2 regions of the Streptomyces sp. NPDC090083 genome follow, and region 2 is predicted to be linked to the other one. Evidence: predicted binding sites of a transcription regulator. Region 2 holds the regulator's gene; the other holds the start of a gene.
What was found. Region 2 encodes HrcA, which represses chaperone genes, less so after heat shock. Its sites were predicted from a motif close to TTNGCACTCNGNNNNNCNGAGTGCNAA; they were not measured.

Region 1: a site for HrcA is predicted at 12,445-12,471, ahead of groES (co-chaperone GroES). Genes of this name have one in related genera too.

The regions. Positions count from the first base shown of each region.
Region 1 is NZ_JBIVED010000002.1:572,306-587,410, forward strand. Features, by position in the region: gene ACIPTO_RS08380 (glycoside hydrolase family 3 N-terminal domain-containing protein) at 1-438, opposite strand, end outside; gene ACIPTO_RS08385 (carbohydrate ABC transporter permease) at 473-1,372, opposite strand; gene ACIPTO_RS08390 (carbohydrate ABC transporter permease) at 1,377-2,267, opposite strand; gene ACIPTO_RS08395 (extracellular solute-binding protein) at 2,300-3,637, opposite strand; gene ACIPTO_RS08400 (LacI family DNA-binding transcriptional regulator) at 3,746-4,798, shown strand; gene ACIPTO_RS08405 (endo-1,4-beta-xylanase) at 4,946-6,292, shown strand; gene ACIPTO_RS08410 (LCP family protein) at 6,469-7,476, shown strand; gene ACIPTO_RS08415 (YciI family protein) at 7,606-7,962, shown strand; gene ACIPTO_RS08420 (RNA polymerase sigma factor) at 8,036-9,322, shown strand; gene ACIPTO_RS08425 (methyltransferase domain-containing protein) at 9,335-10,516, opposite strand; gene ACIPTO_RS08430 (polysaccharide deacetylase family protein) at 10,618-11,577, shown strand; gene ACIPTO_RS08435 (hypothetical protein) at 11,601-12,266, shown strand; gene groES (co-chaperone GroES) at 12,616-12,924, shown strand; gene groL (chaperonin GroEL) at 13,044-14,669, shown strand; gene ACIPTO_RS08450 (SDR family oxidoreductase) at 14,788-15,105, opposite strand, start outside.
Region 2 is NZ_JBIVED010000003.1:553,223-568,327, forward strand. Features, by position in the region: gene ACIPTO_RS13460 (MBL fold metallo-hydrolase) at 1-250, opposite strand, end outside; gene hrcA (heat-inducible transcriptional repressor HrcA) at 433-1,449, shown strand; gene dnaJ (molecular chaperone DnaJ) at 1,450-2,586, shown strand; gene ACIPTO_RS13475 (nitronate monooxygenase) at 2,721-3,797, shown strand; gene ACIPTO_RS13480 (16S rRNA (uracil(1498)-N(3))-methyltransferase) at 3,794-4,546, shown strand; gene ACIPTO_RS13485 (VOC family protein) at 4,563-4,955, shown strand; gene ACIPTO_RS13490 (hypothetical protein) at 5,097-5,603, shown strand; gene ACIPTO_RS13495 (S41 family peptidase) at 5,649-8,873, shown strand; gene ACIPTO_RS13500 (histidine triad nucleotide-binding protein) at 9,000-9,353, shown strand; gene ACIPTO_RS13505 (ribonuclease Z) at 9,360-10,265, shown strand; gene ACIPTO_RS13510 (adenosine deaminase) at 10,286-11,290, shown strand; gene ACIPTO_RS13515 (MFS transporter) at 11,287-12,654, opposite strand; gene ACIPTO_RS13520 (IclR family transcriptional regulator) at 12,885-13,667, opposite strand; gene ACIPTO_RS13525 (5-dehydro-4-deoxyglucarate dehydratase) at 13,797-14,744, shown strand; gene ACIPTO_RS13530 (glucarate dehydratase family protein) at 14,741-15,105, shown strand, end outside.

The DNA.
Region 1 (15,105 bases), on a different contig from region 2:
GATGCGCCGGGCCATCTCCTCGACCAGCCCCGGGTCGAAGCTCGCGCCCCACGCCAGCGGTACCGGGTACGCCGTCGCACCCCACGCGGTGAAGCCCGCCAGGCACTCCTCGTGGGCGACCGCCGGGATGCCGAAACGCCCCGCCGCCGCGATCCGGCGCTGTGCGCGGGCCAGCGCCTGCGCGCCCAGCTCCGGGTCCACCGGGGCCGTACCGAAGGAACGGGTGAGCTGGCCCAGCCCCCGGGTGATCAGCTCGTCCCAGTCGTAGTCCGAGGTCATCTCGCGCTGGAGCGGGGCCACCCCGTCGCCGTCGGTGGCGGCGCCCACCCAGACGCCGTAGAGCTGGGCGGTCTTCTCCTCCAGGGTCATCCGGGCGAGGAGGTCGTCGACTCGGGCGGCGGCGGGCAGGGCGGGGTCGCGCCAGGGGGCGGTGGTCATGAAACTCCGTTCGGAGAAGGTGAGATGGGGCGGCTCACTTGCCGCCCACCCCCATCAGGCCGCCGACCAGGGCGCGCCGGGCCACCAGGTAGACGGCGAAGATGGGGATGCCGGAGAGAACGACCGAGGCGAGCAGGGCCGGGATGTTCACGCCGAACTGGCTGACGTAGTTGAAGAGTCCGAGCGTGAGGACCCGGGGGCCGTCGGACTGGGTGAAGATCAGCGGGAAGAGGAAGCCGTTCCAGGCCTGGAGCGCCGCGTAGACGACGACCGCGCTGATCCCGCCCTTGGTCATCGGGACGACCAGCTGGAACAGCATCCGGGTCGCCGAGGCCCCGTCGAGCGCCATCGCCTCGTACAGGTCCTCCGAGATGTCCCGCAGCGTGCCGGTCAGGATCAGCACGGACACCGGCATCGCGAACGCCGCCGTCGGCAGGATCACCGCCAACAGGCTGTCGTACAGGTCGAGTTTGGCGATCATCAGGTACAGCGGGACCACGACGGCCTGTGCCGGGATCGCGACTCCCAGCAGGAACAGCCGGAAGGCCCCGCCCGACCAGACCGTCCGGGTGCGTACGGCCACGTAGGCCAGCGGCACGCACAGCACCAGGACGATGCCCACGACCGCCGCGGCCACCAGCGCCGTGTTGGCGAGGAAGTGGCCGAAGCCGTTGTGCAGGACGGTGTTGTAGTTGGCGAAGGTCGGATCGGTGGGCGGTTTCAGGGCGTTGTTGCCCAGCGCCTCGTCCTGGCGGGTGAGCGAGGCCGAGATCATCGCGTAGATCGGCACGATGACGACGGCGAGCCAGAGCAGCGAGCCGAGCCCCGCGACGGGGTTGGGCCGTCTGGTCCAGTGCCGGCGCCTTCGGGTGCGCGGCGGTTCCACCGGTTCCCCCGCCGTCTTCACCGGACGCGGCAACGTGTCGTGTGACACTCCGTCACATCCCTTCGTGGGTACTGCGCATGGCGCCGAAACCGGTCAGCCGGACCAGGACCAGGGACAGCGCGGTGGCGACGACGACCAGGAAGGTCGCTATCGCGCTCGCGTAGCCGAAGTCGTAACTCTTGAACCCGGCCTCGTACATCAGGTACGGCAGGATCGCCGTGTCCGTCCCCGGGCCGCCCTGGGTGAGGATCAGGACGGTCTCGAAGTAGGTGAGCGAGCCGACGATCATCAGCACGCTGGACGTCGTGGCCGTGTTGCGGAGCTGGGGCAGCGTGATCGAGAAGAACTGCCGGTACCGTCCCGCGCCGTCGATGGCCGCCGCCTGATAGAGCACGTCGGGGATCTGCCGGGCCCCGCCCTGGTAGATCAGCGTGTGGAAGGGGATGAACTGCCATCCCCCGACGAACACGATCGCGAGGAACGCCCCGCTCGTCGTCCCCAGCGTGTCCTGGTGGATGACCCCGAAGTTCGGGTCGAGCAGCGCGTAGAAGAGCAGCGCTATCGCCGTCGAGGACAGCAGGAACGGCACGAAGAAGATCGCGGAGAGGACGGCCCGGTTGCGCTGCCGTCCCGCCGCCCAGACCCCGAGGAGAAGCGACACGACGGTCTGGAAGACCCAGCTCGTCACCGTCAGCAGCACGGTGATGGTGAGGGACTGGGTCAGCCGGTCGTCGTGCACCAGCTTGTCCCAGTTGGCGAGGCCGACGGGCTTGGGGTCCCCGAGCCCGTTCCACGAGGTGAAGGAGAGGTAGACCGCCAACACCATGGGCGCCACGGCGAAGAAGACGAAGAACACGACCCCGGGCACGGCCCAGACGCCGTGCGGTGCGGCGCCCCGATAGGGGCGCGGGGAACGGCGGGACGAGCCAGGACGGGCCCGCAGCCGAACGGCGGGCCCCTCCGCGGAGCGCTCGCTCACTTCAGCCCCTTCAGCGCCGACACGAACTGCGCCGGTGAACTCTTCCCCACGAACAGCTTGTTGATCTCGGTCAGCATGGGCGTCGACACATCCGGATCCACCGCCTGGTCCCAGCTCAGCGTGAACGCCGGTGCCTGCTGCACCATCTGGTACTGGAACTTCGCGAACTCGGGGTTGGGCGAGGAGTCGAGCAGCTTCTCCGCGTTCGACGTGGTCGGAATGTCCCCGTTGGCCACGAGATCCTTGGCGTAGGTCTCCGAGGCGCAGTCCCGCAGGAAGGCGATCGCCGCGTCCTTGTTGCCCGTACGGGCGTTCACGGACCAGTAGTTGGTGGGGTTCCCGACCACGTTGCGGATGTCGCCCGCACCTCCCTCGTACTTCGGGAAGGCGACCCACCCCAGGTTGTTCTTCGCGAAGTCGGGGAACTTGCCGAGCTGCGTCGAGTACTCCCACGACCCCATCAGATGCATCGCCGCCTTCCCCTTGGCGAACACCGCGGGCGCGCCCCCGTTGACGTACGACACGGAGCTGAACCCCTTGCCGAACGCCCCGTCGTCGATGAGCTGCTTGACGGTCTCGGCGGCCTTGAGGACGGCGGGGTCGCCCCAGCCGGACGCGTCGCCGTTCTTGATCCTTTCGAAGACCTCGGGCCCGCCGATCCGGTCGACGAGGTACTCCAGCCACATCAGTTCGGGCCAGATGTCCGCGCCGCCGAGCGCGAACGGCGTGATGTCCGCGGCCTTCAGCTTCTTGTTGATGTCGGTCAACTCGGCCCAGGTGGTGGGCGGTTGGAGCTTGTGCGCGGCGAAGACGGTCTTGTTGTAGAAGAGGATCACCGGCTGCATGCCGCGCATCGGTATGCCGTAGTTCCTGCCCTTGAGCGCGCCCGCCGCGAGCACGGAGGGCAGGAAGCCGTCCTTGAGGACCGGGTCGCTCTTGATGGTGTCGGTGAGGTCGACCAGCTGGTTGGCCTCCTGGTACGCCTTGATCGAGCCGCCGCCCCAGTTGAAGAAGACGTCCGGCGCGTTCGGCGAGCCCATCGCGGTGCGCAGCTTGGCCGGGTAGTCCGTGCCGGGCACCTTCTCCAGCTTGATCCTGCCCTTGGCCTTCTTCGCCGCCGCCGACGCGTTGAACCGGGTGACGGCCTTGACCTGCACCTTCGCCGCGTCGTCGCCGTAGGTGAAGGCGGTGACCGTGCTGCTGCCGCCGGTGCTGTCGCTGGAACCGCAGGCCGTGAGTCCGGTCGTGAGCAGGGTGGTGGCACCGGCGCCGAGCACCCAGCGCCTGCTGAACGTACGCCCGCCGTTGGGCGTGTTGGGCTCCTTGGGCAGCATGGACAGCACCTCTCGTGCGAATGTTTCGAGCCGTTCTACGAATGTTCCGGGAACGTAAGACGCGTGCGGGGGTTCGTCAAGAGGTCGCGCAGGGATACGATCGCCGCCATGACAGCCCCGGATTCCGCCGAAACCCAGACAGCGGGTCGACCGACCCAGACCGCCACGCTCGCCGAGATCGCCCGCGAGGCCGGAGTGTCGGCTCCGACTGTTTCGAAGGTCCTCAACGGCCGTGCCGACGTCGCCCCCGCGACCCGCACCCGCGTCGAGGAACTCCTCCGCGTCTACGGCTACCGGCGCCGCCGCGCCGAGGCGACCCGCTCCCCGCTGATCGACCTGGTCTTCCACGAGCTGGAGAGCGCCTGGGCGATGGAGGTCATCCGGGGCGTGGAGAACGTGGCGCGGGACTCCGGGCTGAGCGTGGTGCTGAGCGAGAGCGCGGGACGGCTGACCCCGGGCCGGACCTGGGCCGACCAGGTCGCCGCGCGCCGCCCGCACGGCGTGATCCTGGTGCTGTCCGGGCTCGACGAGTCGCAGCGGGCGCTGCTCACCAGCCGTTCCATCCCGTTCGTGGTGATGGACCCGGCGGGCGACCCGGGCGCCGACGTCCCCTCGATCGGCGCGACGAACTGGCAGGGCGGGCTCGCCGCCACCCGGCACCTGGTCGAACTCGGCCACACCCGGATCGGCGCGATCAGCGGACCGTCCCGGATGATGTGCAGCCGCGCCCGGGTCGACGGCTACCGGGCCGCGCTGGAGACGGCCGGGCTGCCGGTCGACCCCTCGCTGATCACCACCGGCGACTTCCATCACGAGGCCGGCTACCGGCTCGGGCTCCGGCTGCTGCGCCGCCCGGACCGGCCCACCGCCGTCTTCGCCGGCAACGACCTCCAGGCGCTCGGCCTGTACGAGGCCGCGCGTGAACTCGGGCTGCGCATCCCGGAGGACCTGAGCGTGGTCGGCTTCGACGATCTGCCGGTCGCCCGCTGGGTCGGCCCGCCGCTGACGACCGTACGGCAGCCCCTGACCGAGATGGCCGAGGCGGCGGCGAAGCTGGTGCTCGACCTCGGGCGCGAGCAGGAGACCTCGGCGGCGCGGCGGGTGGAGCTGGCGACCAGCCTGGTGGTGCGCAGCAGTACGGCGGCACCGGCCGCGGAGTGAGCCGCGCGGCCGGAAGCCGGGCCGGCCGGGACGGGTGCGGCCGTGACCCGCGTGGCCGGAAGGTGACGTATTGACGGGTGGGGTGAGCCGCCCCACACTCCTCCGAAGCCAATCGGTTGCACAACCGAAACTTTCGGAGGCACCCGCATGAGATCTCTGAGAACCGGCTTGTCCCTGGCGGCCCTGTTCACCGGCGCCGTCATGCTCTTCGCGGCCCCCGCCGCACACGCGGCCGACACCCCGCTGCGCGACCTCGCCGCCGCGAACGGCAAAGTCATCGGCACCGCCGTCACCGGCTCCAGACTCACCGGCACCTACGGCGATATCGCAGGCGCCCAGTTCAGCTCGCTCACCCCCGGCAACGCCATGAAGTGGGGGAGCGTGGAGCCGACGCAGGGCAGCTTCAACTGGTCGGAGGCGGACCAGATCGTCGCCTTCGCGCAGGCCCACCACCAGCAGGTGCGCGGCCACACCCTGGTCTGGCACAGCCAGAACCCGGGCTGGCTGACCAACGGCACCTGGACGTCGGCCCAGCTGAGCAGCCTGCTGCAGAACCACATCAGCACCGAAGTCGGCCGCTACAAGGGCGAGATCACCGCCTGGGACGTGGTGAACGAACCCTTCAACGAGGACGGCACCTACCGCCCGACCCTCTGGTACAACGGCCTCGGCGCCGGCTACATCGCGCAGGCGCTGACCTGGGCGCACGCCGCCGACCCGGCCGCCAAGCTGTACATCAACGACTACAACGTCGAGGGCGTCAACGCGAAGTCCACGGCCCTCTACGACCTGGTCAAGTCCCTCAAGGCGGCGGGCGTTCCGATCGACGGCGTCGGCCTCCAGGCCCACCTCGTCCTCGGCCAGGTCCCGGCCACCCTCCAGCAGAACATCCAGCGCTTCGCCGACCTCGGCGTGGACGTGGCCATCACGGAGCTGGACGTACGGATGGCGCTCCCCGCCGACAGCACGAAACTGGCCCAGCAGAAGGCCGACTTCAAGAGCGTCATGGCCGCCTGCGTCGCCGTGACGCGCTGCGTGAACGTCACCGTGTGGGGCTTCACCGACTCCGACTCCTGGGTCGACAGCACCTTCCCCGGCTACGGCGCGGCGACCCCGTACGACGCCGACTACGCGCCGAAACCGGCGTACGACGGGCTCTCGGAGGCGCTCGGCGGCACGACCACCCCGCCGCCGACGAACGGCGCGTGCTCGGCGACGTACAGCGTGACGAGTCAGTGGAACACCGGGTTCACCGGACAGGTGACGATCGCGTGCTCCGGGGCCTCGCTGTCGTCCTGGAAGGCGAGTTGGGCGTACGGCGCGGGCCAGCGGATCACCCAGGCCTGGAACGCGACCTGCACCCAGTCGGGCACGGCGGTGAGTTGCGCGAACGCGAGCTACAACGGGACCGTCCCGGACGGCGGTTCGGTGTCGTTCGGGTTCAACGCGTCCTGGAGCGGGAGCAATCCGGTGCCCGCGGTGACCCTGGGATGAGGGAGGCGGGGGAGTGCGCCAGGGGTGAGGCGGGGCTGAGAACCGTGAGATTCTCCGCAGAAAACCGTACCGGGACGGCTCCCCTAACTTTCTCCTAATAATTCGGACTTACGTTCCTGTCCGTGACGGACAACGAGAACGCCGGGAACGCCGGGAACGCCGAGGACGACAGACGAGTGGGCCGACGGTCGCGCGTCCTGAAGATCGTCGGCCTCACTCTGGCCGGCGCCCTCGTCCTGGGCGCCGGCGCGGCGGGCTGGGCCTACTGGCACCTGAACAACAACATCAAGAGCGTCGACATCGACAGCGCGCTCGGCACCGGCCGCCCCGCGAAGGCGGTGACCACCCCCTCCGCCGCGTCCGCGTCCCCCGTACCGACCGGCTCCCTGAACATCCTGGTCCTCGGCTCCGACTCGCGCAGCGGCAAGGCGAACAAGGCGCTCGGCGGCGGCGACAGCTCCGGCGCCCGCTCCGACACGGCGATGGTCGTCCACCTCGACGCGGGCCGCACGAAGGCCACGATCGTCAGCATCCCGCGCGACACCCTCGTCACCCGGCCGTCCTGCCCGCTGTCGTCCGGCGGCTCGACGGCGGTGGCGTACAACGCGATGTTCAACAGCGCGTACTCGGTGGGCGGTCCGGTCTGCGCGGTCAAGACGGTCGAGTCGATCACCGGCATCCGCATGGACCACTACCTGGAGATCGACTTCGCGGGCTTCGCGAAACTGGTCGACGCGCTCGGCGGGGTCACGGTGACGACCACGCAGGACATAGACGACGACGACAGCCACCTGCACCTCCAGAAGGGCACCCACCACCTCGACGGCAAGCAGGCGCTGGCCCTCGCCCGCACCCGGCACGGCATAGGCGACGGCAGCGACCTCGGCCGCATAGGCCTCCAGCAGATGCTGGTGAAGGCCCTGCTGACCCAGATATCCACCCACGACCTGCTCACCGATCCCGCCAAGCTCTACGAGATCACCGACGCGGTCACCGACAGCCTCACCACCGACACCGGCCTCGACTCCCTGAGCGAACTGATCGGCCTCGGCCAGAGCCTGAAGGGGCTGTCGGCGGACGCGGTGACGACGGTGACGATGCCGAACGTCACGGCCCCGTCCGACCCGAACCGGGTGGTGGCGAAGCAGCCGGCGGCCGACGAGCTGTGGGAATCACTGCGCTGACCTGCGGAAACGCACGGCCGGAAAAAATCCTCGGGGAATTCCGGCGCGTGTGTCGATCCGGGCGGCCGTCGTTCGACGCATGGTTGGAAGGCCGGGAACGACCCGGCCGGAACGACCCGAGGAGTCACCATGCCCCGCTACCTCTCCCTCGTGCAGATCGACGAGAAGACCGCCCCCGCCGAGGGACCGAGCCCCGAGCTGATGCAGCGCATGGGCGAGCTGATCGAGGAGATCACCAAGGCCGGTGTCATGCTCGACACCGCGGGCCTCACCCCGACCGCGCAGGGCGCCCGCGTCCACTGGGAGGGCGGCAGGATCTCCGTGACCGACGGCCCCTTCACCGAGTCCAAGGAGGTCGTCGGCGGCTACGCGCTCATGCAGTGCAAGGACATGGCCGAGGCGATCGAGTGGACGAAGCGGTTCCTGAAGGTCCACGAGGAGTTCTGGACGGTGACCTGCGAGGTACGGGAGATCGCGGAGGGCTGAGCACCCCGCGCGCTCCGTGGCCCTGCCCGGCCTTCCTTGGTCCGAAGCCGCCGGGGGTGTTGCATGGTGGGTTGTGACTCCGGAATCACAGCCCACCGCAGCCCCGCACGGCCACGCCACCGACCCGCACGGCACCATCGAGACCGTCTTCCGCATCGAGTCCCCCCGCGTCATCGCCGCCGTCGCCCGGCTGGTCCGGGACGTCGGCATCGCCGAGGAGCTGGCGCAGGACGCGCTGGTCGCCGCGCTGGAGCAGTGGCCGAGGGACGGTGTGCCCGACAACCCGGGCGCCTGGCTGACGGCCACCGCCAGACACCGCGCCGTCGACCTGATCCGGCGCCGCGAGAACTACGCCCGCAAGCTCCAGGAGATCGGCCGCACCCTGGAGACGACGGCCCCGCCCGAGGAGCCCGCCGCCCCCGACGACATCGACGACGACCTCCTGCGCCTCGTCTTCACCACCTGCCACCCGGTCCTCTCCGCCGAGGCCCGCACCGCCCTCACCCTGCGCCTCCTCGGCGGCCTCACCACCCCCGAGATCGCCCGTGCCTTCCTCGCCCCCGAACCGACGATCGCCCAGCGCATCGTCCGCGCCAAACGCACCCTGGCCACCAGGAACATCGCCTTCGAGGTCCCCTACGGCCCCGACCGCGAGGCCCGCCTCGGCTCCGTCCTGGACGTCATCTACCTCATCTTCAACGAGGGGTACGCGGCGACCGCGGGCGACGACTGGCTCCGCCCGAGCCTCTGCGAGGACGCGCTCCGGCTGGCCCGCCTCGTCGCCGGCCTGATGCCGAAGGAACCCGAAGTGCACGCCCTGGCCGCCCTGCTGGAGTTCCAGGCGTCCCGGTCGGCCGCCCGCACCGGACCCGACGGCGCCCCCGTCCTCCTCAGGGACCAGAACCGCCGCCGCTGGAACCGCCTCCTCATCGCCCGCGGCATCACCGCCCTCGGCCGCGCCGACGCGGTCTCCACCGGCGCCCCCGGCCCCTACGCCCTCCAGGCCGCCATCGCCGCCTGCCACGCCCACGCGTACACCTACGAGGAGACCGACTGGCGGACGATCGCCGTCCTCTACGGCCTCCTCGCGGCCCGAACCCCGTCCCCCGTGGTGGAGTTGAACCGCGCGGTGGCCATCTCGATGGCGGACGGCCCGGCCCCGGCCCTGGCCCTCGTCGACACCCTCGCCGCCGAACCGGCCCTGCGCGAGTACCACTTGCTCCCGAGCGTCCGCGGCGACCTGCTGCTGCGCCTCGGCCGGACGGCGGAGGCGAAGGCCGAGTTCGAACGCGCGGCCTCGCTGGCCCGCAACGAACGCGAACGCCAACTCCTGCTGCGCCGGGCGGCGGAGGCGTCGTAGGGCCGCCGTCCGTCAGGCGGGGCGGCCGATCAGCATGGCCGGTGCCCCCGCGACCCGGGTGAGGAACACGGTCGCCGAGTGGGGCCCCTGAGGCTTCACCTTCCGGCGCAGCTCCTCCGGTTCGACGGCCGACCCCCGCTTCTTCACGGTGAGGACGCCCACCTCCCGCTCCCGCAGCAGCGCCTTCAACTTCTTCACCCCGAAGGGGAGTTGATCGGTGATCTCGTAGGCGGAGGCGTACGCGGTGGGCCGCAGTCCGTCGGCCGTCACGTACGCGATCGTCTCGTCGACGAGCCCGCCCCCGACCTCCTCCGCGACCTCGGCGACCAGGTGGGCGCGGATGACGGCGCCGTCGGGTTCGTACAAGTACCGGCCCACGGGGCGGACTTCGGGGTCGGGCAGACCGCGGCCGTGCAGAACTCGTGGGCCCGGAAGGAGGGTTGCGCGCACGGCGCCCGGACGCACCCCGGCCCCGAACCACAGCACCGCCTCCTTCACGTCACCGCCGTCCGAGATCCACTCCGCCTCGGCCGCCGCCGGGATCGCCTCGTGCGGCACTCCGGGGGCGATCTTCAGCGCGGCGAGCGGGGCGGCCGTAGCGGCGCCGACGGCCCAGGACAGCGGGGGCGAGTACGCCTCGGGGTCGAAGACGCGGCCCCGGCCGCCGCGTCGGGCGGGGTCGACGAACACGGCGTCGTACCCGGAGGTGTCCACGTCCGTGACGTCCGCCTCGCGCACCTCGATGAGGTCGGCCAGGCCCAGGGCCTCGGCGTTGGCGCGGGCGACGGCGACCGTGAGCGGGTCGCGGTCCACGGCCAGGACACGCACCCCCGCCCGGGCCAGCGCGACGGCGTCGCCGCCGATGCCGCAGCAGAGGTCGGCGACGGAGGTCACGCCCAGGTCCCGGAGGCGGCCGGCGCGGTGGGCGGCGACGGTGGTGCGGGTGGACTGTTCGAAGCCGTTCGGGGTGAAGAACATCCGGTCGGCGTCCTCGGGCGTGAACTTCGCCGCCGCCGCGCGCTGCCGCAGCCGGGCCTGGCCGAGGGCCGCCGAGACGAGGTCGGCGGGGTGGTCGCGGCGCAGCCGGGTGGCGACGGCGAGTTCCTTGGCCGGGTCGGTGCCGCGGACCTCGTCGAGGAGGGCGCGGCCCTCGGGGGTGAGCAGGGCGGCGAAGGCGAGTACGGGGTCGTTCACCGGGACATTGTGGGCCAGTCGGTGGACGGTGTGCCTCCGGTGGCGGTGTCCCGGCGGTGTCGTCGCGGGATCGGGGCCGTGGCCTGAAAAGATCCGGCCCCATGCGAGTAGTCGTACAAAATGACATCAATCGGGCGCGTCAGGGTCGGGCGCACGCGCATCCTCGCCGGAGGGCGGGCGCCCGTGGCGCGCTCGCCGCTCTCGCGCTCGCGGCCCTCGTCTCCGGCTGCGGCCGGTCCGGCTCCGGAGCGGCCGTCCACCCGGCCCAGGGCGCACAGCCCCTGCACGCACCCCCCGCCCGCGCGCTGGACTCCTACGCGACGAAGCTGCGCGCCGAGTACGCGGCCCGGGTGGCCGCCGCGAAGCGCTGGGGGCTGGCCAAGGTGCCGCTCGCCGCTCCGCCGGCGCCCGCGCACAAGCCGGAGATCACCGCGCGCAAGGGCTTCGAGGTGGACGACCAGGAGGAGCTGAACCTCCCGCCGGTCTTCACCACGATCCCGACCGACAAGAAGATCGTGTTCCTCACCATCGACGACGGCGAGAACAAGGACCCCGCCTTCCTGCGGATGATGAGCGACCTGAAGATCCCGTACACGGCCTTCCTCAGCAACTACCTGGTGAAGGACGACTACGCCTACTTCCGGAAGATGCAGGCCCAGGGGCACACGGTCAACAACCACACCCTCACGCACCCGTACCTGCCGGGCCTGTCCTACGCCGAGCAGAAGCGCGAGATCTGCGGCATGCAGGACATCATGAAGAAGCAGTTCGGCAAGGCCCCCACCCTGTTCCGGCCGCCGTACGGCAACTACAACCACGACACCCTCGTCGCCGCGAAGTCCTGCGGCATCAAGTACGCCCCGATCTGGGACGAGGAGGTCTTCGTCGACCACTGGGAGTACCGCGAGGACGACAAGTCCCTCCACCCCGGCGACATCGTCCTGACGCACTTCCGGGGCCGCGAGGACTGGAAGGGCACCATGGTCGACGACATGCGCCGCTTCCTCGGCAAGGTCACCGCCGAGGGATACGCGGTGGCCCGCCTGGAGGACTACCTGTGAGACCCGCGACACTACGGACGCCGGTGACCGTCGTGTTGGCGGCCCTCCTCCTCACCGGCTGCGCGCAGTCCGTCGACCCCATCGAACGGCTCGGCAAGAAAGCCGCCCAGCGCGTCCACCAGCACGGCCCGACCCCTGACCAGCCCTACCGCCGCTGGGGCCTGACCGCCCCGCTGGCCCCCGCCCCGCCCCGGCCCGCCGCACCCTCGGCGGGCCCGGGGCTCCCCCCGGTCGTGGACCACGTCCGCACCCGCGACCGCGTCGTCTTCCTCACCTACGACCACGACACCCACACCCGCCGGGACCCGGGGTTCACCACCCTGGTCCGCGAACTCCGCCTCCCCGTCACGGAGTTCCGCACACCCCCGAAACCCGTCCGCTTCACCGGCCTGCCCTACGCCGCCCAGCGCACCGAGATCTGCGGCCACCGCCCCGGCTCCCGCCTGCTGCGGCTCCCCGAGGGCACGTACGACACGACCACCCGCCGCGCCGCCGCCGACTGCGGCATCTCCGCCCTGGTCCTCTGGCGCGCCTCCACGACCACCGGCACCCTCACCTACGCCCGCGGCGACCACCGCCTCACCCGCGGAGACATCGTCCAGATCACCCCGACCGACACGACGGCCCGCCTCCTCCGCGGCATCCAGGAACGCGGCCTGACGGTGGGCCGCCTGGAGGACTATCTGTAGGACGGTCACGTTCGGGGCGCCGGTCGGCATCACTCAGCCCGTCCGGCGTTTGAGGACGAGGCCGTCCAGGCCGAAGAGGCGGGGTCTGGGGGCGCAGCCCCCAGGGACGGAGGCACCAGCCACAGGCCGGCCGCACAGCCCAGGACGACATCGAAATTCCGCTCAAGCGCCGCGGGCATTGGCACTCCGCTTGACCGAGTGCTAATCGCAGTCATAGTCTCAGGCCTGGCACTCCCCACTGGAGAGTGCCAACAGCGACGGGCAGGTCCGGCACCCGCGACGACGGATCCACCTGGTCGCCACCTCAGACAGTTAACCCCGTGAGATCTCCGAAGGGGGAGGTCGGATCGTGACGACCGCCAGCTCCAAGGTTGCCATCAAGCCGCTCGAGGACCGCATTGTGGTCCAGCCGCTCGACGCCGAGCAGACCACGGCCTCTGGCCTGGTCATCCCGGACACCGCGAAGGAGAAGCCCCAGGAGGGCGTCGTCCTCGCCGTGGGCCCGGGTCGCTTCGAGAACGGCGAGCGCCTGCCGCTCGACGTGAAGACCGGCGACATCGTGCTGTACAGCAAGTACGGCGGCACCGAGGTGAAGTACAGCGGCGAGGAGTACCTCGTCCTCTCGGCTCGCGACGTGCTCGCGATCATCGAGAAGTAATTCACCACCAGCACATTCTGCTTTTGAGCTGCGCCCCTGGCCCCCGCGACCTTATGAAGCCGGGCGTCAGGGGCGCAGTTCGTTTCACCCACGTTTTCCGAGAGGGCTGAACCGCTCCCATGGCGAAGATCCTGAAGTTCGACGAGGACGCCCGTCGCGCCCTCGAGCGCGGCGTCAACAAGCTTGCCGACACGGTCAAGGTGACGATCGGCCCCAAGGGCCGCAACGTCGTCATCGACAAGAAGTTCGGCGCCCCCACCATCACCAACGACGGCGTCACCATCGCCCGCGAGGTCGAGATCGAGGACCCGTACGAGAACCTCGGTGCCCAGCTGGTGAAGGAGGTGGCGACCAAGACCAACGACATCGCGGGTGACGGCACCACCACCGCCACCGTGCTCGCCCAGGCGCTCGTGCGCGAGGGCCTGCGCAACGTCGCCGCGGGTGCCTCCCCGGCCGCCCTGAAGAAGGGCATCGACGCCGCCGTCAAGGCCGTCTCCGACGAGCTGCTCTCCACCGCGCGCCCGATCGACGACAAGGCCGACATCGCGGCCGTCGCCGGTCTGTCCGCGCAGGACAGCCAGGTCGGCGAGCTCATCGCCGAGGCGATGGACAAGGTCGGCAAGGACGGTGTCATCACCGTCGAGGAGTCCAACACCTTCGGTCTGGAGCTGGACTTCACCGAGGGCATGGCCTTCGACAAGGGGTACCTGTCGCCGTACTTCGTGACGGACCAGGAGCGCATGGAAGCGGTCCTCGAGGACCCGTACATCCTCATCCACCAGGGCAAGATCAGCTCCATCCAGGACCTGCTGCCGCTGCTGGAGAAGGTCATCCAGGCCAACGCCTCCAAGCCGCTGCTGATCATCGCCGAGGACGTCGAGGGCGAGGCTCTGTCGACCCTGGTCGTGAACAAGATCCGCGGCACGTTCAACGCGGTCGCGGTCAAGGCCCCCGGCTTCGGCGACCGCCGCAAGGCGATGCTCGGCGACCTCGCCACCCTCACCGGCGGTCAGGTCATCGCCGAGGAGGTCGGCCTCAAGCTCGACCAGGTCGGCCTGGACGTGCTGGGCTCCGCCCGTCGCGTGACCGTCACCAAGGACGACACGACCGTCGTCGACGGTGCCGGTGACGCCTCCGAGGTCGCGGGCCGCGTCAACCAGATCAAGGCCGAGATCGAGAACACGGACTCCGACTGGGACCGCGAGAAGCTCCAGGAGCGCCTCGCGAAGCTGGCCGGCGGTGTGTGCGTGATCAAGGTCGGCGCCGCCACCGAGGTGGAGCTGAAGGAGAAGAAGCACCGTCTGGAGGACGCCATCTCCGCGACCCGCGCCGCGGTCGAGGAGGGCATCGTCTCCGGTGGTGGCTCCGCCCTGGTGCACGCCGCCAAGGTCCTGGACGGCAACCTCGACAAGACCGGCGACGAGGCCACGGGTGTCGCGGTCGTGCGGCGCGCGGTCGTCGAGCCGCTGCGCTGGATCGCCGAGAACGCGGGCCTCGAGGGCTACGTCATCACCTCCAAGGTCGCCGAGCTGAAGCCGGGTCAGGGCTTCAACGCCGCGACCGGCGAGTACGGCGACCTGGTCAAGGCCGGCGTCATCGACCCGGTCAAGGTCACCCGCTCCGCCCTGGAGAACGCCGCCTCCATCGCCTCCCTCCTCCTCACGACCGAGACCCTGGTCGTCGAGAAGAAGGAAGAGGAGGAGCCCGCCGCCGCCGGTCACGGCCACGGCCACTCCCACTGACACCGGTCGGTGAACCCGTAGCACGTACGGCGAAGGCCCGGCGCCCCTCTGGGGGAGCCGGGCCTTCGCGCTGCCGTCTCGCTCGTCACCGGGGCCGCCGACCTCAGGGCGGCGGCCGTCACTGCGGCCCGTACTTCCGCCCGGTCTTCGACGTGATCCCGCCCAGCACCGCCTGCGGGGTGACCTTCACCAGGCCCATCAGCGCCTTGTAGCGCGGGTCCGGGATCGACAGCGACTTGCCGCGCGCCAGATCCGCGAGCGCCGCCGCGACCAGCTTGTCCGCGTCCAGCCACATCCAGTTCGGGATGTTGTCCGTGCCCATTCCGGCCCGCTCATGGAACTCGGTCCGCACGAAACCGGGCGCCAGCGCCATCAGCCGTACGCCGGTACCCGCCAGGTCCTTGGCCGCGCCCTGGGTGAACTGCACGACCCACGC
Region 2 (15,105 bases):
ACGCCGCCGCCCCGAAGACATGGTCGAAATGCGGGTGGGTGAGCGCGAGATGGGTCACAGCGCGACCGGCGAGCGCCCGCGCCTCCGTACGCAACCGCGCGCCCTCCACGAGGCCCGACCCCGCGTCGACCATCAGCGCCGCGTCGCCGCCGATCACCAGCCCGACCGTGCAGTCCCAGCCAGGCAGCCGGCACCGGCCGACCCCGGCCGCGATCCGCTCCCATCCCAGCTCTTCCCAAGTCACCGTCACACGGCGACGCTAACGGTGCGGGCACTCACCGCGTGACATCGCAGGACCGGCCTTGCCCGAGGTGTGCCCCACGGCCGTACACTGGCCGGGGAAGGCTGGCACTCACGCGCACAGAGTGCCAGGAAAGGGCGGGCTCGCGACAAGCGGCGACAAAGGCGACCAGAACTGGGAGGTGTGCGCGGATGCTCAGCGAACGCAGGCTTCAGGTGCTGCGCGCCATCGTCCAGGACTACGTGGGCACCGAGGAGCCGGTCGGTTCCAAGGCGCTCACCGAGCGGCACAGCCTCGGCGTCTCCCCGGCGACCGTGCGCAACGACATGGCCGCCCTGGAGGACGAGGGTTTCATCGCCCAGCCGCACACGAGTGCCGGGCGCATCCCCACCGACAAGGGCTACCGGCTCTTCGTCGACAAGCTCGCCGGCGTCAAGCCGATGACCGGCCCCGAGCGCAAGGCGATCCAGAACTTCCTCGACGGCGCCGTGGACCTCGACGACGTCGTGGGCCGTACGGTCCGGCTGCTCGCGCAGCTGACCCGCCAGGTCGCCGTCGTGCAGTACCCCTCGCTGACCCGCTCGACCGTCCGGCACGTGGAGCTGCTGTCGCTGGCTCCCGCGCGCGTGATGCTCGTGCTGATCACCGACACCGGCCGGGTCGAGCAGCGCATGGTCGACTGCCCGGCGCCGTTCGGCGAGGCCTCCCTCGCCGATCTGCGGGCCCGGCTCAACAGCCGGATCGCTGGGCGCCGCTTCGCGGACGTGCCGCTGCTCGTGCAGGATCTGCCGGAGGCCTTCGAGGCCGAGGAGCGCGGCACGGTGGCGACGGTGCTCTCCACCCTCCTGGAGACTCTCGTCGAGGAGACCGAGGAGCGGCTGATGATCGGCGGCACCGCCAATCTCACCCGCTTCGGACATGACTTTCCCCTCACCATCCGCCCCATCCTGGAAGCCCTCGAGGAGCAGGTCGTCCTCCTCAAGTTGCTTGGTGAGGCGGGGGATTCGGGCATGACCGTACGGATCGGTCATGAGAACGCCTACGAGGGACTCAACTCCACGTCGGTGGTGTCGGTCGGCTACGGTTCGGGCGGCGAGGCAGTCGCCAAGCTAGGCGTGGTCGGACCGACCCGCATGGATTACCCGGGAACGATGGGAGCGGTACGCGCAGTGGCACGGTACGTCGGACAGATCCTGGCGGAGTCCTAAGTGGCCACGGACTACTACGCCGTTCTCGGCGTGCGTCGCGACGCGTCGCAGGATGAGATCAAGAAGGCCTTCCGCCGGCTCGCGCGCGAGCTGCACCCGGACGTGAATCCGGACCCGAAGACCCAGGAGCGGTTCAAGGAGATCAACGCCGCTTACGAGGTGCTCTCGGACCCGCAGAAGAAGCAGGTCTACGACCTCGGCGGCGACCCCCTCTCGCAGGCGGGCGGCGGCGGGGCCGGCGGCTTCGGCGCGGGCGGCTTCGGGAACTTCTCGGACATCATGGACGCGTTCTTCGGCACGGCGTCGCAGCGCGGACCGCGCTCGCGCACCCGCCGCGGCCAGGACGCGATGATCCGGCTGGAGATCGAGCTCGACGAGGCCGCCTTCGGCACCACGAAGGACATCCAGGTCGACACGGCCGTCGTCTGCAACACCTGCAACGGCGAGGGCGCGGCCCCCGGCACCTCCGCGCAGACCTGTGACATGTGTCGCGGTCGCGGTGAGGTCTCGCAGGTGACCCGGTCCTTCCTGGGCCAGGTCATGACGTCCCGCCCCTGCCCCCAGTGCCAGGGCTTCGGCACGGTCGTGCCGACGCCGTGCCCGGAGTGCGCCGGTGACGGCCGCGTCCGTTCGCGGCGCACGCTCACGGTCAAGATCCCGGCGGGCGTGGACAACGGCACGCGGATCCAGCTCGCGGGCGAGGGCGAGGTCGGCCCCGGCGGCGGCCCCGCGGGCGACCTGTACGTGGAGATCCACGAACTGCCGCACGCGATGTTCCAGCGCCGCGGCGACGACCTGCACTGCACGGTGACGCTTCCGATGACGGCGGCGGCCCTGGGCACGAAGGTGCCGCTGGAGACGCTCGACGGCCTGGAGGAGGTCGACATCCGTCCGGGCACCCAGTCCGGCCAGTCGATCCCGCTGCACGGCCGGGGCATCACCCACCTGCGCGGCGGCGGCCGGGGCGACCTCATCGTCCATGTCGAGGTCACCACCCCCACCAAGCTGGACGTCGAGCAGGAGCGCCTGCTGCGCGAACTGGCGAAGCTGCGCGGTGAGGAGCGGCCCATGGGCACGTTCCAGCCGGGTCAGCAGGGCCTGTTCTCGCGCCTCAAGGACGCTTTCAACGGTCGCTGAGCGGGCCCGGGGGCAGCCGCCCCCGGACCCGGCCACCGGCCGCTCTTCGGGGTCCGGGCGGGCCCTCTGCACTGGCATGTGCCGGTGCCAAGGTCGGATTCGGACTTGTTCGGAGGACGTGACAACATGCCGTCATGTCCTCCGCACTGACCGATCTCTTCCCTCATCCGATCGTGCAGGCCCCGATGGCGGGCGGTGTCTCCGTCCCGCGCCTCGCGGCCGCCGTGTCCGAGGCCGGCGGGCTGGGATTCCTCGCCGCCGGGTACAAAACGGCCGACGGCATGTACCAGGAGATCAAGCAGCTGCGGAGCCTGACGTCCCGCCCGTTCGGCGTGAACCTCTTCATGCCGCAGCCGGAGTACGCGGACAGGGCCGCCGTCGACGTCTACGCCCACCAGCTCGCCGGCGAGGCCACCTGGTACGACACGGAGCTGGGCGACCCGGACAGCGGCCGTGAGGACGGCTACGACGCCAAGCTGTCCGTGCTGCTCGACAACCCGGTGCCGGTGGCCTCCTTCCACTTCGGCGTCCCGGCGCCCGAGGTGCTGGACTCGCTGCGCCGGGCCGGCACGTTCACCCTCGTCGCCGCCACCACCGTCGAGGAGGCCCTCGCCGTGGAGCGCGCCGGCGCCGACGCGGTGATCGCGCAGGGCGTCGAGGCCGGCGGCCACCAGGGCACCCACCGCGACCTCCCGGAGAACGACGGCGCCGGCATCGGCCTGCTCTCCCTCGTCGCCCAGATCCGCGAGAGCGTGAGCCTGCCGATCGTCGCCGCGGGCGGGCTGATGCGCGGCAGCCAGATCGCGGCCGTCCTCGCGGCGGGCGCGAGCGCGGCCCAGCTCGGCACGGCGTTCCTCGCCACCGCCGAGTCCGGCGCGAACGTCCTGCACAAGCAGGCGCTCACCAACCCCCTGTTCACCCGCACCGAGTTGACCCGCGCCTTCTCCGGCCGCCCGGCCCGCGGCCTGGTCAACCGCTTCCTGCGCGAGCACGGCCCCTACGCCCCCGCCGCGTACCCCGAGATCCACCATCTGACGTCCCCGCTCCGCAAGAAGGCCGCCGCGTCCGGCGACCCACAGGGCATGGCGTTGTGGGCGGGCCAGGGCCACCGCATGGCCCGCGAGCTGCCCGCGGGCCGGCTGGTCGAGGTCCTGGTCGCCGAACTGGCCTCCGCCCGGACCGCGTTGTCCGCCGGGGGAGACCTCCGATGACGGCGCCGGTGTTCGTGGTCGAGTCCCTGGACGGTGCGACCGCGGGCTCCGTCACCGAGGTGACCGGCCCCGAGGGACGGCACGCGGTCTCCGTACGGCGGCTGCAGCCCGGCGAGGACGTCGTACTCACGGACGGACAGGGCCGGGGCGCCTCCGGCGTGGTCCTCGGGGCCGAGGGCAAGGACCGTCTGGTCGTCGAACTCCGCGCCTTTCCCGTCGAGCCGGAGCCCGCGCCCCGCATCACCGTCGTCCAGGCCCTCCCGAAGGGCGACCGGGGCGAGCTGGCGGTGGAGACGATGACCGAGACCGGCGTCGACGCGATCGTCCCGTGGGCCGCCTCCCGGTGCGTCACGCAGTGGAGGGGCGAGCGGGGTCTGAAGGCTCTCGCGAAGTGGCGGGCCACCGCGCGCGAGGCCGGCAAGCAGTCCCGCCGGCTGCGCTTCCCGGAGGTCGCGGACGCGGCAACGGGCAAACAGGTTGCGGCACTTCTGGCCAAAGCCGACTTCGCCGCGGTCCTGCACGAGGACCGCGACTACGGCAGCGAGCCGCTGGCCACCGCCGAACTCCCCGCCGAGGGCGAGATCGTGCTGGTCGTGGGCCCCGAAGGAGGCGTCTCCCCCGAGGAGTTGGCGCTCTTCGAGGAGGCGGGCGCGAAGGCCTACCGCCTCGGGCGTAGCGTGCTGCGTACATCGACGGCCGGGACCGCGGCGACCGCCCTGCTCCTCGGCCGTACCGGACGCTGGTCCTGAACCAGGGGGGATCGCCGTGGAACTCGCCCAAGTACGGCTGCTCGTCACCGACTTCGCCGCCTGCTACCGCTTCTACGCCGACGTCCTCGGCCTGAAGCCCCAGTCGGGGGCGGCCGAGGGGCCGTACGAGAAGTTCAGTCCCGCGATCGGGTCCGCCGGGATCGCGCTCCAGGACCGGTCGATGATGGCTCACGTCCTGCCGGAACTGGGCGACCCGGCGACCGGGCACCGTTCGCTCGCGGTGCTGCGGGTGGACGACCTGGACGGGTACTGCGCGCAGATCACCGCCCGCGGCGCCGAACTGCTGCACGGGCCGGCGCCGATGACGGACCGGATGCGGGTCGCCCATCTCAGGGACCCCGAGGGCAATGTGGTGGAGCTTCAGGAGTGGCTGCTGCTCCGCGGCTGAGGAGGTGCGCCGGGAGCCGCGCCCCCGGCGCACGCGTGGCCGTATGCGCTCTTCCGTGTGCGCCCCGACGGTGGCAGGCTGCCGTGCATGCGGGTGTCGGGAGGGAACTGGAGTCGGCCGCGCGGGCGGCGGGTGGCCGCTGTGGCGGGGCTCGCGGTGGTGACCGTGGGCGGGGCCGTCGCGTGCCAGCCCGGTGATCTCAGCGCGGCGACCGTCGCGTACACGACCGACAAGACGGCGACCGCGGAGCTGAAGCACGACCACGTGAGCGTGCGCTACCTGACCTGCACGGGCAACTACGGCAGCGGCAACAAGGCCTACACGCCCGGGAAGACGCCCTCGCCGACCGAGACCACGGTCGTCAGCGTCGACTGCCAGGGACAGACCAATGACAACCGGGACATCACCGTCACCGGCAAGGTCACCCGGGCCGTCGACGGCGCCTGTGTACGCGGCGACCTGGTCGCCAAGGTCGCGGACAAGCAGGTGTTCCACGTGACCGGGCTCGGCGACTGCAACGCGGCCACGCCGTCGTCCGTGGGCAACCCGAATCCGACGCTGACCTACGGCCCCGGACCGACCGTCACGGTCACCAGGACGATCTGGTGCAAGGGCGATCCGACCTGCTGGCCCGTCGAAGGCAAGTGATCCAAAGGACTGTCGGCGGATACCGTCGGTGCATAACCTGATCAGGTGACTCAGCCCTCAGCGTCCGCAGCCCCGGCCTATCTCCGCTTCCCCCACCTGCACGGCGACCTGGTCGCCTTCACCGCCGAGGACGACGTGTGGCTGGCGTCCCTCGACGGCGGCGGCCGGGCCTGGCGGGTCAGCGCGGAGAACGTGCCGGTGACCCACCCCCGCATCTCGCCCGACGGCACCACCGTCGCCTGGACCTCCACCCGCGACGGCGCCCCCGAGGTGCACATCGCCCCGGTCGACGGCGGACCCGCCAGGCGCCTGACGTACTGGGGCAGTTCACGCACCCAGGTGCGCGGCTGGACCGCCGACGGCGAGGTCCTGGTGACCACCACCCACGGACAGGCCAACCTCCGCCGCAGCTGGGCCCGTTCGGTCCCCCTCGACGGCGGACCGGCGACGACCCTCCCGTACGGCTGGGTCGGTGACGTGGCCCGCGGCGAGCGGGCCACGGTCCTGCTCTCCGCGCCGATGGGCCGCGAGGCGGCCTGGTGGAAGCGCTACCGGGGCGGCACCGCGGGCAAGCTGTGGATCGACCGCGAGGGCGACGGCGAGTTCACGCGCCTGCACGAGGATCTGGACGGCAACATCGAGTACCCGGTGTGGACGGGGGAGCGGATCGCGTTCCTCTCCGACCACGAGGGCACCGGCGCGCTCTACTCCTCCCTCGCCGACGGCTCCGACCTGCGCCGCCACACCCCCGTCGAGGGAGCGTTCTACGCCCGGCACGCGGCAGGCGACGGCACCCGGATCGTCTACTCCTCCGCCGGTGAACTCTGGCTCCTGGACGACCTGGACGGCGCCGAACCGCGCCGCCTCGACATCCGCCTCGGCGGCCAGCGCACCGACCAGCAGCCCTACCCGGTGGCCGCCGCCCGCTGGTTCGGCTCCGCGTCCCCCGACCACACCGCGCGCGGCAGCGCGGTCGCCGTACGCGGCGCCGTCCACTGGGTCACCCACCGCTCGGGCCCCGCCCGCGCGCTCAGCGCCACCCCCGGCGTCCGCGCCCGGCTGCCCCGCACCTTCCGCACGGACGGGGAGGAATGGGTGGTGTGGGTGACGGACGCGGAGGGCGACGACGCCCTCGAGTTCGCCCCCGCCACCGGTCTCGCCCCCGGCGCCACCCCGCGCAGACTCGCCGCGGGCCGGCTCGGCCGGGTCCTCGCCCTCACCGTGGCCCCCGACGGCAGCCGGGTCGCCGTGGCGTCGCACGACGGCCGCGTCCTCCTCATCGAGCGCGAGACCGGCGAGGTCCGCGAGGTCGACCGCAGCGAGGACGGCGACGCCTCGGGCCTCGCCTTCTCCCCGGACTCGGCCTGGCTCGCCTGGTCGCACCCCGGCCCGCAACCCCTGCGCCAGCTCAAGCTGGCCAACACCACGGACCTGTCGGTCACCGAGGCCACCCCCCTCCGCTTCCAGGACTACGCCCCCGCCTTCACCCTCGACGGCAAGCACCTGGTCTTCCTCTCCACCCGCTCCTTCGACCCGGTCTACGACGAGCACGTCTTCGACCTGGCCTTCGTGGTCGGCGACCGCCCGCACCTGATCACCCTCGCCGCGACGACCCCGTCCCCCTTCGGACCGCAGCGCCACGGCCGCCCCTTCGAGGCCCCCGACAAGGACGAGACCCCCGACAGCGAGGGCCGCCCCACCACCCGGATCGACCTCGAAGGCCTCGCCGACCGGATCGTCGCCTTCCCGGTCGAGGCCGGCCGCTACTCCAACCTGCGCGCCGCCAAGGACGGCGTCCTGTGGCTGCGCCACCCGGTCCTCGGCGTCCTCGGCGCCAGCCGCGCGACCCCCGAGGACCCGGACCCCAAGACGGAGCTGGAGCGCTACGACCTCGCCCAGCAGCGCGTCGAGCACCTCGCGGGGGACGCCGACCACTTCGAGGTCAGCGGCGACGGCAAACGCGTCCTGCTGTGGACGGACCACAAACTCCGGGTCGTGCCGAGCGACCGCCGCGCCTCCGGCTCGGACGACGACGACAGCGACACGAACATCAACGTCGACCTGTCCCGCGTCCGCCAGACCGTCGACCCGGCCGCCGAGTGGCGCCAGATGTACGACGAGACCGGCCGGATCATGCGCGACAACTTCTGGCGCGAGGACATGAGCGGCGTCGACTGGGACGCGGTCCTCGACCGCTACCGCCCGATCCTCGACCGCGTGGCCACCCACGACGACCTGGTGGACCTCCTCTGGGAGGTGCACGGCGAACTCGGCACCTCGCACGCCTACGTCACCCCGCGCGGCGGCCACGGCCACGGCGAACGCCAGGGACTCCTGGGAGCCGACATCTCCTGTCACGAGGACGGCAGTTGGCGCATCGACCGGATCCTCCCCTCGGAGACCTCCGACCCGCACGCCCGCGCCCCGCTGGCCGCCCCCGGCGTGGCGGTCCGCACGGGGGACGCGATCCTCGCGGTGGCGGGCCGGCCCGTGGACCCGGTGACCGGCCCGGCCCCTCTCCTCGTCGGCACGGCGGGCAAACCGGTCGAGCTGACGATCTCCCCGGCGGGCGGCGGCGACCCACGCCACGCGATCGTCGTGCCCCTCGCCGACGAGGAACCCCTCTACTACCACGCGTGGGTCGCCGACCGCCGCGCCTACGTCCACGAGAAGTCCGGCGGCCGTCTCGGCTATCTGCACGTCCCCGACATGCAGGCCCCCGGCTGGGCCCAGATCCACCGCGACCTGCGCGTCGAGGTGGCCCGGGAGGGCCTGGTGGTCGACGTCCGCGAGAACCGCGGCGGCCACACCTCCCAGCTGGTCGTCGAGAAGCTCGCCCGCCGCATCGTCGGCTGGGATCTGCCCCGTGGCATGCGCCCCTACAGCTACCCCGAGGACGCCCCCCGGGGCCCGGTGGTGGCCGTGGCGAACGAGTTCTCCGGCTCGGACGGCGACATCGTCAACGCGGCGATCAAGGCCCTGGGCATCGGCCCGGTCGTCGGCACCCGCACCTGGGGCGGTGTCATCGGCATCGACAGCAGATACCGCCTGGTCGACGGCACCTTGATCACCCAGCCCAAGTACGCGTTCTGGCTGGAGGGTTACGGCTGGGGCGTGGAGAACCACGGCGTCGACCCGGACGTGGAGGTGGTGCAGCGCCCCCAGGACCACGCGGCGGGCCGGGACACGCAACTGGACGAGGCGATCCGCCTGGCACTGGAGTCGCTGGAGACGGCGCCCGCGAAGACCCCGCCGGCCCTGCCCAGCTGAAGAGGCGCGGGGCCGTGTCGACATGCGGCTCCGCCGCGTGGGCACGACCAGCCACGACGGCGCGGCACGCAACGACGATACGATGCCGACCACAACTCGCCGCTCGACCCCCGGAGAGGAACGCACATGTCAGGGGACCCGCAGGACGACTGCCTGTTCTGCAAGATCGTCGCCGGCCACATCCCGGCGACGATCATCCGAGAGACACCCACCACCGTCGCGTTCCGGGACATCAACCCCCAGGCCCCGACCCATGTCCTGGTGATCCCGAGGGTCCACTACCCCGACGCCGCCTCCCTCGCCGCCGCCGAACCGGCGGTCGCCGCGGACGTGCTCCGCGAGGCGGGCGAGGTCGCGGCCGACGAGAAGCTCGACAGCTACCGCGTCATCTTCAACACCGGCAGCGGCGCGGGCCAGACCGTGTTCCACGCCCACGCCCACGTCATGGGCGGCCGCGGCATGCAGTGGCCGCCCGGATAACCCACCGTGTCCGTACGTGAACTGGTGATCCTGGGCACCGCGAGCCAGGTCCCCACCCGCCACCGCAACCACAACGGCTACCTCCTGCGCTGGGACGGCGAGGGCATCCTCTTCGACCCCGGAGAGGGCACCCAGCGCCAGATGCTGCGCGCCGGGGTGGCCGCGCACGACCTGAACCGGATCTGCGTCACCCACTTCCACGGCGACCACTCCCTCGGCCTCGCGGGCGTCATCCAGCGCATCAACCTGGACCGCGTCCCGCACCCGGTCACCGCGCACTACCCGAAGTCGGGCCGGCGCTTCTTCGACCGGCTGCGCTACGCGACGGCGTACCGCGAGACGGTGGGCATCACGGAGTCCCCGGTCGCGGAGGACGGCACGATCGCCACCACCCCGGCCTACACCCTGGAGGCCCGCAGGCTCTCCCACCCCGTCGAGTCCTACGGCTACCGCCTCACCGAACCCGACGGCCGCCGCATGCTGCCCGACCGCCTTGCCGCGCACGGCATCAAGGGCCCGGACGTGGGCCGCATCCAGCGCGAGGGGACGGTGGACGGCGTCTCGCTGGACGAGGTCAGCGAGGTGCGCCGGGGCCAGCGTTTCGCGTTCATCATGGACACCCGGCTCTGTGCCGGGGTGCACGTCCTCGCGGAGGGCTGCGACCTCCTGGCGATCGAGTCGACGTTCCTGGACGAGGACGAGCAACTGGCCGCGGACCACGGCCACTTGACCGCGGGGCAGGCGGCGCGGGTGGCACGGGAGGCAGGCGTACGGCACCTGGTCCTCACCCACTTCAGCCAGCGCTACTCCGACCCGGAGGAGTTCGAGCGGCAGGCGCGGGCGGCGGGATTCGAGGGGGAGCTGACCGTGGCGCACGACCTGCTCCGGGTGCCGGTTCCGAAACGGCGGTAAAACACCCGTACGATACTTCGATGCCCATCCCCAAAGCCGAACTGCACCTGCACATCGAAGGCACCCTGGAACCCGAGCTGGCCTTCGCGCTCGCGGCCCGCAACGGCGTCGAGCTGCCGTACGCGGACACCGAGGAACTGCGCGAGGCGTACCTCTTCGACGACCTCCAGACCTTCCTGAACCTCTACTACGAGCTGATGGCCGTCCTGCGCACCGAGCGGGACTTCGAGGACCTCGCCGACGCCTATCTCGCCCGCGCCGCCGCGCAGGGCGTCCGGCACGCGGAGATCTTCTTCGACCCGCAGGCGCACCTCGCGCGGGGCGTGGACATGGGCACGGTCGTGGAGGGCCTGTGGCGGGCCCTGGGCAGCAGCGAGACACGCCACGGCATCTCGACCCGGCTGATCCTGTGCTTCCTGCGCGACGAGTCCGCCGCTTCGGCGATGGCGACCCTGGACGCCGCGAAGCCGTACCTCGACCGGATCACCGGCATCGGCCTCGACTCGGCCGAGGTGGGCCACCCGCCGGTGAAGTTCCGCGAGGTCTACGAGGCCGCCGCCGCGTTGGGTCTCCGACGGGTCGCGCATGCCGGTGAGGAGGGCCCGCCCGCCTACATCGCCGAGGCGCTGGACGTCCTCGGCGTCGAGCGCATCGACCACGGCCTGCGCTGCATGGAGGACCCGGAGCTGGTGGCGAGGCTGGTCCGGGACCGCGTCCCGCTCACCCTCTGCCCCCTCTCGAACGTCCGGCTGCGCGCGGTGGACGTCCTCGCCGAGCACCCGCTCCCGGCGATGCTGGAGGCGGGCCTGCTCTGCACGGTCAACTCCGACGACCCGGCCTACTTCGGCGGGTACGCCGGCGACAACTTCGACGCGGTCCGCTCGGCGCTGGGCCTGACCGAGGAGCGGCTGCGCGAGCTGGCCCGGAACTCCTTCGTCGCCTCCTTCCTGGAGGACGACGAGGAACGCCGGTCCGGCTACCTCGCCGAGGTCGAGGCCTACGTCTTCCAGGCGCCGGGCTTCTAGGCGCCGGGCGCCGCGGCCGACTGCCGGGGTCCCGCCGTGCGGTAGTCGCCCCGTGCCGGGACGGCCGGGGTGTCCAGCGGGATCTCGACGACCGGCTGTTCGGGGGCGCCGATCTGCGGGACCGTGCCGCAGGGCGCGCCGGTCGACGCGGCGACCACGGCGGCCGGGGTGCCCCCGCGCCGCCGGACAGTCCCCGGCACCAGCAGCCGCCCGCCGGTGTGGAGGGCGACTCCGGTCATCGGGACGGCGATCACGACCAGACCCACCGCGAGGATCGCGCCCATCGCCGGGAACCCGGCCCGCGCCGACAGCACGCTGCCCGCGAGGGGTCCCGCCGCCGTGCCGAGGGACGAGGCCGAGCCGACGAGGACGGCCCAGCGCCCGCGCGGATCGAGGGAGGCGGCGAGGCCGAGGACGTAGGACAGGACGATCGGGTAGAGGGTGTTCCAGGCGATCTCGCCGGTCGCGAACGTCCGCAGGTCCTGCGCGGACGCGCTGAGCGCGATGCAGCCCGCGATGAGCGCCGTGCCCGCGCCGATCGGCACCGCGCGCCCGAGCCGGGAGCCGAGCGCGCCCGCGCCGATCACGCCGACCAGGCCGGTGCCGAGCGCGATGGCGAAGACCGCGCCGACGGTGACCTCGGAGAGGTGCGCCTGGTGGATGCCGATCCGGCCGCTGACGCCCCAGAGCGAGTTCTGGGCCAGCGACCAGCACAGCAGGGTGCCGGCGAGGACGAGTCCGGCGCGGCGGTGGGGGAGTCCGGTGGTCTCCACGCGCGTGTGCCCCGTCGCCGTACGGACCGGGAGGCGGCCGGTCAGGGGCCATACGGCGAGTGCGGTGAGGGCGATCGCGGCGAGCGGCTGTCCGTGGCCGGGGCCGAGGTGCGGGACGGTGAGGTAGACGGCTCCGGCGAGCGCGGACACGCACAACAGGCCGAGCGTGGACGCGCGGTGGGGGTCCCTCCCCCACGCTCGAACACCCTCGCGCGGGGGGACCCCCATGGCGGCGATGCCGGAGGCGGCGACCGTGGTGGCCGTGCCCGAGCCGAACCCGCCGACCACCGCGCCCGCGATGACCGCGGGGACGGCGTGGGTGAGGGCGGCCGAGCCGTACCCCAGCACGGCGAGGACGAGACCGATCCGCGCGAGCGTGCGCGGTCCGACCCGGTCGACCCGCGAGGCGAGCAGGAACCCGGCCGCCGCCGAACTCAGCAGCAGCGCGCTGCCGACGGCACCGGCCTGCGTGGCGGACAGGGGCAGCCCGGAGTCGAGCCTGCCGACGGTGGTGGGGAGGAGATAGGGGGCGAGGTACCCGGCCGTGAAAAGGGCGACGAGGGGCCAGGGCGTGGTGGTGCGGGCGAACACGGGCGTTCCCAGGGCATGCGAAAGAAGCGGCTCAAAAGGGGGAGGGGCGACGACCGTCGACGGACAGGAACGCGCGGGCAATTTGTATCAAGCACGCGGTTCGCCGAAGAAGGGCGGGGGGTGTGATCTGGGGCACGTTGTGTTTGGGGGGACGAACCCGGGGCAGGAGCGCGCCCCAAATCTTTCGACGGCGTTCACTTTTCCGCGGGAGTCCCGGGAGGACGCGCGGGCTAGCGCCAGCGCACGGCTCCCCCGGCCGTGGGCGGCGCCGCCTCGATCTTCGCCCGCACCGCGCGCATCACCGCCACGATCTCCCCCTCGCGCCCCGCCGTCAGCCGCCCCACCGGCACCGAGCAGCTGATCGCGTCCAGCGCGGGACTGTCGTACCGCAGCGCGAACCCGAACCCCACGATCCCGGGCACGGCCTCCTCGCGGTCGATCGAGTAGCCCCGGGCGCGGACGGCCGCGAGATCGGCGGCCAGGGACGCCCGGTCGGTACGGGTGTGGGGCGTGGCCGCCTCGTACGGACCGTCCGGCAGCTCCTCGTCCGGCCGCTCCGCCAGCAACGCCTTCCCCAGGGCGCCGACATGGGCCGGCAGCCGCCGTCCCACCCTGCTGATCGTCCGCAGGTACTCGTGCGACTCCCGCGTCGCCAGGTACGCCACGTCCCACCCGTCCAGCCGCCCCAGGTGGATCGTCTCGCCGAGCGCCTCGGACGCCTCGTCGAGACAGGGCCGTACGGTCCGCACGCGCGGGTCGGAGTCCAGGTAGGTCGTGCCGGTGAGCAGCGCGTGGATGCCGATCCCGTAGAGCGAGCCGGTGATGTCCGTACGGACCCAGCCGCGCGCGATCAGGGTCTGGAGGAGGGCGTACATGGAGCTGCGCGGCACGCCCAGCTCGTCGGCGAGTTCCTGGAGGCGCGCGGGACGGTCGCCGCGCGCGGCGAGCAGTTCGAGCAGCTCGACCGTGCGGGCGGCCGACTTCACCTCGCGGACGCCACCGGGCTCTGACATGCGCCGATGGTAGCGAGAGCGGACCGGGGCGCGACGGCCCCGCCGGTGCTCCGCGGCAGGCCCCATTGACGGCCGCGGTTCGCGTATCTAATCTCTGTTTTCATACGTGGATAACGTCTACATAGGGAGATGGCAGTGAACGCCGACACGGAGACCGTGGTGCGCAGGCTCCGGGACGGGATGGCGGGCGGAGTGCTCTCCTTCCCGCTCACCTCCTTCCACGACGACGGCTCCCTCGACCCCGCCGGCTTCCGCACCCATGTCGCGGCCCAGATCGACACCGCCCCCGGCGCCGTGTTCCCCGCCTGCGGCACCGGCGAGTTCTTCTCACTGGACGAGGACGAGTACCGCACGGTCGTCACCCTCGCCGTCCAGGAGGCGGCCGGCCGCGTCCCCGTCGTCGCCGGAGTCGGCTACGGCTGGGCCCAGGCCGCCCGGTTCGCCCGCATCGCCGAGGAGGCCGGCGCCGACGCCCTCCTCGTCCTGCCGCACTACCTCGTCGCCGCCCCGCAGGACGGCCTGGTCGCCCAGCTGGAGCAGCTCGCCGCCCGCACCCGGCTCCCGCTCATCGCCTACCAGCGCGGCCAAGTCGCCTTCACCGCAAGCTCGTTGAAGCGCATCGCGGCGATCCCCGGCGTCATCGGCCTCAAGGACGGTCACAGCGACCTCGACCGCCTGCAACGCCTCACCCTCGCCGCCCCCGAGGGCTTCCTCTTCTTCAACGGCGCCTCCACCGCCGAGATCCAGGCCCGCGCCTACGCCACCGTCGGCATCCCCGCCTACTCCTCCGCCGTCCACGCCTTCGCCCCCGAGATCGCGAACGCCTTCTTCACCGCCCTGCGCGACGACGACGCCAAGACGGTCGAGCGACTGCTGCGCGACTTCTACATCCCGCTCGTCGAACTCCGCGACCGCGTACCGGGATACGCCGTCTCCCTGGTCAAGGCGGCGGCCCGGCTGCGCGGACGCCCGGTGGGCCCCGTGCGCGCCCCGCTCACCGACCCCTCGGCCGCCGACCTGGCCGACCTCACCGTCCTGCTCGCCACCGGACTCGACCTCGTAGGAGCCGCGCTGTGAACCTCACCATCGCCGACGTCCGACTCACCCCGATCCTGGTCGCCGACCCGCCCCTGCTGAACACCCAGGGCGTCCACCAGCCCTTCACCCCGCGCCTGATCGTCGAGATCGAGACCGCCGACGGCGTCACCGGCCTCGGCGAGACCTACGGCGACACCAAGTACCTGGAGCTGGCCCGGCCCTTCGCCGAAAAGCTGATTGGCCGTCAGGTCAGCGACCTGAACGGCCTGTTCACGGTCGCCGACGAACTGGCCGTCGACAGCTCGCGGGTCCTCGGACAGGTCGACGTCGGCGGGCTCCGCGGAGTCCAGACCGCCGACAAGCTGCGCCTGTCCGTCGTCTCCGGCTTCGAGGTCGCCTG